3 regions of the Arthrobacter sp. TE12232 genome follow, and region 2 is predicted to be linked to each of the others. Evidence: riboswitches for the same ligand, from Rfam matches in the RefSeq annotation. Region 2 holds a riboswitch; each other region holds the start of a gene.
What was found. Region 2 has a riboswitch for S-adenosylmethionine ahead of ACVWZ7_RS04940 (bifunctional o-acetylhomoserine/o-acetylserine sulfhydrylase). Riboswitches for the same ligand answer to the same signal wherever they lie in the genome.
Positions count from the first base shown of each region.

Region 1: it holds a riboswitch for S-adenosylmethionine, as region 2 does, so the genes downstream of both, ACVWZ7_RS17660 (aminotransferase class V-fold PLP-dependent enzyme) here and ACVWZ7_RS04940 (bifunctional o-acetylhomoserine/o-acetylserine sulfhydrylase) in region 2, are expected to answer to the same signal.
Region 3: it holds a riboswitch for S-adenosylmethionine, as region 2 does, so the genes downstream of both, ACVWZ7_RS12690 (DUF1737 domain-containing protein) here and ACVWZ7_RS04940 (bifunctional o-acetylhomoserine/o-acetylserine sulfhydrylase) in region 2, are expected to answer to the same signal.

Region 1 is NZ_JBSSFK010000001.1:3,949,041-3,952,302, forward strand. It holds gene ACVWZ7_RS17660 (aminotransferase class V-fold PLP-dependent enzyme) at 1-1,356, opposite strand, end outside; SAM riboswitch class IV at 1,391-1,504, opposite strand; gene hisN (histidinol-phosphatase) at 1,677-2,489, opposite strand; gene rsgA (ribosome small subunit-dependent GTPase A) at 2,566-3,262, opposite strand, start outside.
Region 2 is NZ_JBSSFK010000001.1:1,102,529-1,105,790, forward strand. It holds gene metX (homoserine O-acetyltransferase MetX) at 1-292, opposite strand, end outside; SAM riboswitch class IV at 304-419, opposite strand; gene ACVWZ7_RS04940 (bifunctional o-acetylhomoserine/o-acetylserine sulfhydrylase) at 535-1,851, opposite strand; SAM riboswitch class IV at 1,913-2,028, opposite strand; gene ACVWZ7_RS04945 (VOC family protein) at 2,183-2,821, shown strand; gene ACVWZ7_RS04950 (CPBP family intramembrane glutamic endopeptidase) at 2,937-3,262, opposite strand, start outside.
Region 3 is NZ_JBSSFK010000001.1:2,859,493-2,862,754, reverse strand. It holds partial or broken gene ACVWZ7_RS12700 (glycosyltransferase) at 1-261, opposite strand, end outside; gene ACVWZ7_RS12695 (ATP-grasp domain-containing protein) at 338-1,294, opposite strand; SAM riboswitch class IV at 1,664-1,778, shown strand; gene ACVWZ7_RS12690 (DUF1737 domain-containing protein) at 1,878-2,126, shown strand; gene ACVWZ7_RS12685 (rhodanese-like domain-containing protein) at 2,123-2,533, shown strand; gene ACVWZ7_RS12680 (O-succinylhomoserine sulfhydrylase) at 2,534-3,262, shown strand, end outside.

The sequences.
Region 1 (3,262 bases), 2.8 Mb from region 2:
ATTGGCCGGCACCCAGCGGCCGGCATCCACCACGTAATCCCAGCCAAGCCCTGTTTGCCGCAGTTGCCGCAGGCCGGCCAGCAGGCGCTCGGCGTCCTCCAGTCGGGATCCCAGGCCAAAGCTGGCCCGCAGGGAGCCGGCGGGCAGGCCGAGCCGCTTGAGCAGCGGGTGGGCGCAGAAGCGGCCGTCGCGCAGGCCGATCCCGTGTTCGGCCGACAGGTAGGCGGCCACCAGCCCGGCGTCGTAGCCCTCCACGGAGAAGTTCACGACGCCGATGGTGCCTGCGCCCGGCTGACCGTCGGCAAGCGACGAGTCGGCAGACGACGAGTCGGCGAAGATCTGGTGTACGGTCACGCCCTCGATGCGCTGGAGGCCTTCGACCAGGAAGGACCGGATGGCGTCCTCGTGGGCGTACCACTGTGCCGGGTCCAGCTCTGCGATCACTTGGGTGGCGCGGGCCAGCGCGGCCGCGCCCAGGACGTTCGGCGAGCCGCCCTCGTGCCGGGCCGGTCCGGTGGTCCAGCTGACGGAGTCGAGCCGGGCGTCGCGGACGGCGCCGCCGCCAGCCAGGTGCGGGGTGCCGGCGTCGAGCCAGTCCGTGCGCCCCACCAGCACGCCCGTGCCGAACGGGGCGTAGAGCTTGTGACCCGAGAAGGCGAGGTAGTCGACGTCGTCGGCGGCGATATCGATCCGCCGGTGCGGCGCCAGCTGCGCTGCGTCGACGACGATCCTGGCGCCGTACTCGTGCGCCAGCGCGGCGAGGGCGCGGATCGGCAGGATCTCGCCGGTGACATTGGAGGCGCCGGTAACGGCCAGCAGGCTCACACCGCCGCGTGCGAGCTCGTCCCGCAAGCGGTCGATGGTGGCCGCGAGGGTGGGCGCGGCCACGACGCTGCGGTGCGGGACGTTCTGCCAGGGCAGGAGGTTCGCGTGGTGTTCGATGTCGAGGTAGATGACCTCGCCGGCGGGCCGGCCGTCCTGCAACGGCAGGCACCCGGCCAGCAGGTTCAGGGAATCGGTGGTGTTGCGGGTGAAGATGACGGAATCGTCCGGCCGGCCGCCCACGAAGTCCCGCACGATGTCCCGGGCGTTCTCGTAGACCGAGGTGCTGATCTGGGAGGCGTAGCCGGCGCCGCGGTGGACGCTGGCGTAGTACGGCAGGATTTCGTTCAGGTAGGCCGAGACAACGGACAGGGCCGGGGCGGAGGCGCCGTAATCGAGGTTGGCGTAGCGGGCGTGGCCGCCCTTGATCAGCGGGGACTGGATCTCGGCGCCCGTGACGGCGGCGAGCGGGCGTGCGGCGGCGGCAAACCGTGCGTCGACTTCGCGGGCGGCGGGGAAAATGGCAGTTGTCATGGGACCTCACTCGAACAGGACCCCACATCGTGGGAATCCGCGCTTGCCGGGTCCGTTCCGGACCGGCCAGGTCGTCACCCGGGGCACCCCACCGCGACTGGAGGGTTGCCGGCCAGCAAACCGGGGTTTAGCGCTGGCACTCGTGACCTGCATCGAGCGTAGGACATCGGTGCAGCCGGGGAAAAGGCGGCCTCCGAATGTGAAGCGTTTTGTTACGTGCGCGCTGCAATGCGCACGTCGGCCGAAGAAACGACGGTGGCGGCCCCGGAATGGGGGCCGCCGCCGTCGTTTGTTCGATTGTTGAGAAAGGTCGGACGATCCTAGAGGAGGTCGTCAAGTCCGGGGTTGAGCCGCTTGAGCACTTCTGAGTGGAGGATCGAGTTGGTGGCCAGGGCGTTGCCACCGAAGGGGCCGTCCTCGCCCTCGAGCGAGGTGAAGCGGCCGCCGGCTTCGGTGACGATCGGCACGAGGGCGGCCATGTCGTAGAGGTTCAGTTCGGGTTCGCAGGCGATATCCACCGCACCCTCGGCCACGAGGCAGTAGGACCAGAAATCACCATAGGCGCGGGTGCGCCACACTTCCTCGGTGAGGCCCAGGAACTCGTCCAGGTTTCCGCGTTCCTTCCAGCCGCCGAGGCTGGAGTAGGACAGCGACGCGTCCTCGAGCTTGGAAACGTTGGACACCTTCAGCCGGGTGGCGGAGGCCAGGGAGCGGCCGGTGTAGGCGCCCGCGCCCTTGGCCGCCCACCAGCGCTTGCCCAGGGCCGGCGCGCTGACGACGCCGACCACCGGTTCGCCCTCGTCAACGAGGGCGATCAGGGTGGCCCAGACCGGGACGCCGCGGACGAAGTTCTTGGTGCCGTCGATCGGGTCAATGATCCAGCGCCGGGAGCCGTGGCCCGAGCTGCCGAATTCCTCGCCCAGGACCGCGTCGCGCGGCCGGGAGCGGGAGAGCTGGCCGCGGATGGCCTCTTCGGCGGATTTGTCGGCGTCGGTGACCGGGGTGAGGTCGGGCTTCGTCTCGATCCGAAGGTCCAGCGCCTTGAAGCGGCTCATGGTCTGGGAATCGACGGAATCTGCCAGGACATGGGCAAGGCGCAGGTCATCGTTGTAGCTCGAATCGGTTTGGCTCATGGTTCCAAACTACCGTCTAAGCGGGCGGGCCGCCGGGAGGCCGCGGTGCTGCGCCGCGGGCCGGTGAGGGGCCGGATTAGGACACAGTGCCGAGTTCCTTGGTGTCCTGCGCTTCCATCCGCGGGTCTGTGCCCAGCAGCCGGCGCAGGGAGGCCAGCCTTGCCGGCCCGGAGGGACCCGCATGCCCGGCCGCAACCCATGCATCGACGCCGCAGTTGACGGCGGTGGAGTCGTGCTTGCAGCCGCGTTCGCAATCGTCCGTGCCCGGTTCCAGGTCCGGGAAGGACCTCAGGATCCGGTCCGGATCCACGTGGGCCAGCCCGAAGGACCGGATGCCGGGGGTGTCGATGATCCAGCTGCCGGCCGGGGCATCGTTGACTTTTAGCGCCAGCGCGGAGGAAGACGTATGGCGGCCGCGGCCGGTCACCGCGTTGACGCCTCCGGTGGCACGTTCGGCCCCGGTCAGTGCGTTGACCATGGTGGATTTGCCGACGCCGGAATGGCCCAGCATGACGGTGACCTTGCCGTCGAGGTAGCCGCGGAGCCGGGAGACGGCGTCCTTGTCGAGCCGGGCCGAAAGGCCGTCGTCGGAGCGGGCGTCGATGCCTGATGCGGCGGAGTCCGCCGTCTTGGAGATGATGACGGGGAAGTCGAGGTGCGTGTAATTGGACAACAGCTCGGCGGGATCCTTGACGTCGGCCTTGGTGACGAGCAGCAGCGGCTCAATGCCGGCGTCGTACGCGGCCACGAGCGCGCGGTCGATGAAACCGGTC
Region 2 (3,262 bases):
GTTCCCACCAGCCGGGCTCCTCGCTGGCACCGCGGGTCACATGGGTGTCGCCGGTCAGGGCATGTTCAATGAGGACGGCGTTGGAGGCATCGGCATTCAGGGTCCCCCACGTCTCAAAGCCGAGGACCACATCCGGCAGCTGGACCCCGGATTCGAGCTGCAGGTCACCGATCCTGAGGTACCGGACGGTCCCGTCCGGCACCCGGTCAGCTTGGGCGGCGGGTCTTGCGGAAACGGAGTTCCGGGTTGGTTTGGTTTCGGGTTCACCACTGCGGGTGACGGCAATCGTCATATGAGGACCTAACTTCGCGCTTGCCTGCCGTCAGCTGACCGGCAGGCCAGGTCTTCACCCGGGGCACCCCGCCGCAAATGGAGGGTTGCCGGCCAGCAAGCCGGGGCTGTCGCTGGCACTCATGACCTTTTATGAGTGTACGAAACAGCGTGCGGAAATGACGAAGATTGTGACTTCCGTGTGACAGCCGGCGGCCGGCACTCCCCGTCCGTGGGAGGCCGGCCGCCGGTTGTCCGGTGGAGCTAGGCGCTCTTGGCCGCGCGGAATCCGGCGTCGAGGTCCGCAAGGATGTCGTCAATGTGTTCCAGTCCGACCGAGAGCCGCACCAGGCCGGGGTTCACGCCGGCCACGGCCTGCTGCTCGGGCGAGAGCTGACTGTGGGTGGTCGACGCCGGGTGGATCACGAGGGAGCGGACGTCGCCGATGTTCGCGACGTGCGAGTGCAGCTCGAGGGCATCAACGAAGCGTTTGCCGGCCTCCGCTCCCCCGGCGATGTTGAACGCGACGACGGCGCCGGTCCCCTTGGGCCCGTACTTGCGCCCGCGCTCGTACCAGGGGCTGGATGGCAGCCCGGCGTAGGCGACGGATTCGACGTCGTCCCGCGCCTCCAACCATTCGGCCACCTTGGTGGCGTTGGCCACGTGGCGTTCAACGCGCAGGCTAAGGGTCTCGATGCCCTGGGCAATGAGGAATGCGTTGAACGGGGACACGGCGGAGCCGAGGTCGCGCAGGAGCTGGACCCGGGCCTTGAGGATGTAGGAGAGGTTGGCCCCGAGCGCGCCGCCGGCGCCGAGGTCGCGGGCGTAGACCAGTCCGTTGTAGGTGGGGTCCGGGGTGTTGAAGCCGGGGAACCGCTCGGGGTCCTTGCCGAAGTCGAACTTGCCCGAATCCACGATCACGCCGGCGATCGCGGCACCGTGGCCGCCGAGGTACTTGGTGGCGGAATGGACCACGATGTCCGCTCCCCACTCGATCGGCCGGATGAGGTAGGGGGTGGACAGGGTGTTGTCGACGATCAGGGGCACGCCGGCCTCGTGGGCCACCTTGGAAACGCCCTCGATGTCCAGAACGTCCTGGCGGGGGTTGGAGACCACTTCGCCGAAGAACAGCTTCGTGTTGGGCCGGACGGCCTCGCGCCACTGGTCCAGGTTGTCGGGGTCCGCAACGAAGGTCACGGAGATACCGAACTTCTTCAGCGTGTGCGCGAGCAGGTTGTAGGTGCCGCCGTAGAGACTGGGGCTGGCGACCACGTGGTCCCCGGCCTCGGCGATGTTGAGGATCGCGAACGTCTCGGCGGCCTGGCCGGAACTGAGCAGCAGGGCGGCGAGGCCGCCTTCCAGGCTGGCCACGCGCTGTTCCACCGCGTCCTGCGTGGGGTTGCCGATCCGGGTGTAAATGGGGGCAAGTTCAGCGAGGGCGAAGCGGTTCGCGGCGCTTTCGGCGCTCGGGAACACGAACGACGTCGTCTGGTAGATCGGGAGGGACCGGGCGCCGGTGGCGGAGTCCGGCTCCTGGCCGGCGTGGATCTGGCGGGTTTCGAAGGACCAGGCAGTGGACATTATTGCTCCTGTCGGGACTGGGCACAGCACCGCCCGGGGCCATCGGCCCAGGCCGGCACAGGCGCCGCGCTTGCCCTCCGGCGGGCGCCGGACGGCCAGGTCTTCACCCGGGGCACCCCACCGCGATACGAGGGTTGCCGGCCAGCAAACCGGGGCTTTGCGCTGGCACTCATGACCTTGGTTCAGTGTAGGAACGGCGGCAGGCCGCTGGATACCTTTATGACGAACATGAAGACGACGGGCACGCCGGCCTCCAGACACCCCGAGACATCCCATCACGGTAAGGCAAGCCTAAGCTGAGAGGTCCATCACAAAGTGCCAAGATGAGGGCATGCGCATGGATCACGTTTCTTACGCCTGTGAACACGATGGCTTGGCAGCCACCACTGAACGTATTGCGTCTGCCCTCGGCGTCGAAGCCGTGAAGGGTGGAGTGCACCCCCGCTTCGGGACACGCAACATGATTATCCCGCTCGCGGGACACAAGTATGTCGAGGTCGTGGAGGTCCTGAACCACCCGGCATCGGACAAGGCCCCCTTCGGCCAGGCAGTCCGGGCACGCTCCGAGGCCGGCGGCGGCTGGATGGGCTGGTGCGTCGAAGTTGACGACCTCGGCCCGTTCGAGGAGCGGCTGGGCCGCGCCGCCGTGAACGGCAACCGGAAGTTCCCCGACGGCCGCGAACTGGTCTGGAAGCAGATCGGCATCCTGGGCCTCATCGCCGACCCGCAGGTGCCCTACATGCTCAAGTGGGAGGGTGACCCGGAGCTTCACCCCTCCAACGCCTACGCAAGCGACGTCAAGATGTCCGCGCTGACCATTGCCGGTTCGGCAGAGCGCGTCACGGAATGGCTTGGCGAGCCCGTGGAAAAGCCGCTGGAAGACGTGGCCGTAAACTGGCTCGCGCCGCACGGCACGCCCGGAATCCTCTCCGTCACCTTCGAGACCGCCTCCGGGGCGGTCACGATCTAACGCTCCACCTGCCCCACACTTCGGCCGCCATCCCGCGGGTGCCAACGTTGTCACCCGCGAGATGGCGGCCGATATATTTTAAGTGCCGGCTCTCCCGCGTTGCTTTGTGGGCGCCTCAGCCCAGGCCCACGGCCTTGCCGAACAGGCTGAATCCCACGAACGCCACGGTATCCAGGATGGCGTGGGCGATCACGAGGGGCATCACCCGCTTGGTGCGGGTGTAAACCACGGCGAAGACCACACCCATCACCGCGTTGCCGATAAACGGCCCGAACCCCTGGTAGAGGTGGTAGCTGCCGCGAAGCAGGGCGCTGGCCGCGATGGCCGCCGGCGTGCTCCAGCCCAGCTTCCCGAGCCGGTCCAGGAGATAGCCCACCACAATCACTTCCTCCACGATCCCGTGCCGGATCGCGGACAGGACCAGCACCGGCACCGTCCACC
Region 3 (3,262 bases), 1.8 Mb from region 2:
TCCGTCCTCGGCGGCGAACCCCGCCATGAGCTCCGGGGTGTCGTCCGTGGAGCCGGCATCCACCAGGATCAGCTCGTACCGCTCATACCGGCTCCCCTGGACTGACCGGATGCAGTCCGCCAGAAGCCCGCCCCCATTGTGCGCCGCCACAATGATGGACACGGTGGGCCACTGCTGCCAGAGAGTAGGCGCGTGGCGGCGCCGACACCGCGCGGACCGCACCTCAAAAGAGACGGCCAGCGCCAGAACAACAGCCGCCATCACCGCCGCCGCCAGGACGGGCAATCCGATGAACACCAGGACGAGTTCCTGTGCCGGGCCGACCGGCACCGGCGCCTCACCCCAGGGCATCGGCGGGAATCGCCGGGCATCGCCGGAAGGACGCCGGGTTGAATGCCGGGAGCATGAACGTTGCCAGGACGGCGTCGAGCAGTTCGGGCGCCCACGTGCTGTTCGCCCCGAGTGTCGGGCAGACGCCCAGCACCACGGGGGTTCCGTCCGCGCGGCGGCGGATCTGGACCTGGACCGGGCCGGTCAGCCCGAGCGTGCGGACGGCGGCCAGGCCCAGCTTCCGCACATCGTTGGCCTCGGCCGCCGGCACCCTGCGGCTGACTTCGTCGCTGCCGGCCCGACCGTACGGAGTTCTTGTCTTCTCAAGGACCACGGCCACCGGCGCCATCGCGTTGCGGGGCGGCGTGCCGAACACCAGGGCCACGTAGTCGGCGCCCGGGATGAACTCCTGGACCAGCTGCCCGGCCGGCAGGTTCTTCCAGCTGACGGAGCCGGTCCCGGCCAGCAGGTGGACGGCGTGGGTGCCTTTGAAAGTTCGCGGCTTGACGACGACGGGACCGTTGAGGTCGGCCAGGGACGCCGGCGCGGCGGCGAGGTCGCCCGGAACCCCGAAACGCGGGACGGGAATGCCGGCTGCCTGCAACGCCCATGCGGTGAACAGGTGGTCGTTGGCGAGGGCCACCGCGGCAGGGTCGCCGACGATGATCCGCACGTCCCGGCCGAATCCGGCGCGGGCCGCAGCCAGGACCGGGAGTTCCACGGTGAGGGTCGGAATGATGACGTTGATGGCTTCCCGGTCCACCAGCCGGCGCAGGTCCAGGACCATGTCCGGGTCCGTCGCCGGCAGGAGCCTGACTGCCGCTGCGGTGGTGGCGTCCTCGCCCTGCCGGGTGACGTCGCGGGCGTCGGAGCCGAGGCACGGGATGCCGCGGGCTGCTAGCTGGGCCGCGACGGCCCGGCCGGCGGCGCCTGCAATGCCAGTAACCAGTATGCGCGGGCCCACGGTTGCTCCATTCCGCCGTCACCCGCAGGGCCGCGGCTGCGGCTCCGGCGGTTCGGGCCACCGATTCAGACAAAAATTGAGGGACAGACAACTGCACGCAGAGATAACTTGATCCACAGAAAACGTGGGACGGGCCGACGTGTCAGTCCGATCCCCTCAGTAGACTGCGCAAACTCCCGGCGGACACGAGTGGGCAGTACCCGAAACTGGAGCCCGCTACTACTCGCCTTGGCGCCGCACCCGGTTCTCACCCCGCAACTCTGATTTCTCAGTCCGCCGCGTGTGTCACCCCGCGGAAACGCGGTCCGGTTACGGAACATGACGACGGCGGCGGTGCGGGCCGGCGTCGTAAGTGTTACGTTTTTGGGGAGTAATGAGAACCGGTGCCAAGCCCTGACTGGCCGGTCGGCAACCCTCCCTTTCGCGGCGGGGTGCCTCAGGTGAATACTCGGCATATCGACCATTCGAGCTGCAAGCGTGAAAGAGGAGATCCGTCGTGCCCGACACATCCATACCCGCTGTACCCGGTACAGCAGCCGCCCCCGGCACAGCCCCCGCCGCAGCTCCCGCCGGCGAGGACAAACTGGCCTACCGCCTGTTCACCGGCGCCGACGACCGCGCCTTCTGTGAGCGCGTGTCGGCCGCCCTGGCCGAGGGCTATGTCCTGCACGGAAGCCCCGCCGCCACCTTCAACGGCAGCACGGTGATCGTGGCGCAGGCCCTGGTCCTGCCGGCCGCAATTGCGAGCGCAGACGCCGCCGTGGCCAACGCCGTGGATGAACTCGACAGTGACGAGTTTGGTGCCGAAGACGCCTTCGAGGGCCACGCATGAGCTACGCCGGAGACCTCAGCCCGCACGAGGCGTGGGCCAAGCTGGAGGCCGGCGCCATCCTGGTGGACGTCCGGACCGAGGCCGAATGGGCCCACATCGGCATCCCGGATACGAAGGCCACGGACAACGATCCTCTCTTCATCCAGTGGACCCTCGCCGGCGGGGTGCCCAACCCGCACTTCGTGGAACAGCTCCAGCGCCAGGCGCCCGAGGACACCGCCGTCGAGCTCGTATTCCTGTGCCGCTCCGGCGCCCGGTCGATCGCCGCAGCGACGGCCGCGACGCAGGCCGGCTACACCTCCTACAACGTCCTTGAGGGCTTCGAAGGCGAGACCGACCGCTTTGGCGAACGCACCGTCAACGGCTGGAAGAACCGCGGCCTGCCCACCAACCTCGGAAAGATTTAAGTGACTTTCAATCCAGACGCCGCCGAATGGGCGGCCGACACCCAGGCCGTCCGCGGAGGCCTTGACCGTACAGGCTTCCAGGAAACCGCCGAGCCGATCTTCCTCAACTCAGGATTCGTCTACGAGTCCGCGGCCGCCGCCGAGCGCGCCTTCACCGGGGAGGACGAGCGCTTCGTCTACTCCCGCTACGGCAACCCGTCCGTCGCAACCTTCCAGGAGCGGCTGCGGTTGCTCGAGGGCACCGAGGCATGCTTTGCGACGGCGTCCGGCATGTCCGCCGTCTTCACCGCCCTCGGCGCGCTGCTGGGGGCCGGCGACCGGGTGGTCGCCGCCCGCTCGCTGTTTGGCTCGTGCTTTGTGATCCTCAACGAGATCCTGCCGCGCTGGGGCGTCGAGACAGTCTTCGTGGACGGTCCGGACCTCGAGCAGTGGAAGTCTGCGCTGTCCGAGCCGACGACGGCGGTCTTCTTCGAATCGCCGTCGAACCCGATGCAGGAGATCGTGGACATCGCCGCCGTGAGCGAACTGGCACACGCGGCCGGCGCCACGGTGGTGGTCGACAACGTCTTCGCCACCCCGCTGCTGCAGCGCTGCGGAGACCTCGGGGCCGACGTGATCGTCTACTCCGGCACCAAGCACATCGATGGACAGGGACGCGTGCTCGGCGGGGCAATCCTGGGGACCAAGGAATTCATCGACGGGCCCGTCAAGCAGCTCATGCGGCACACC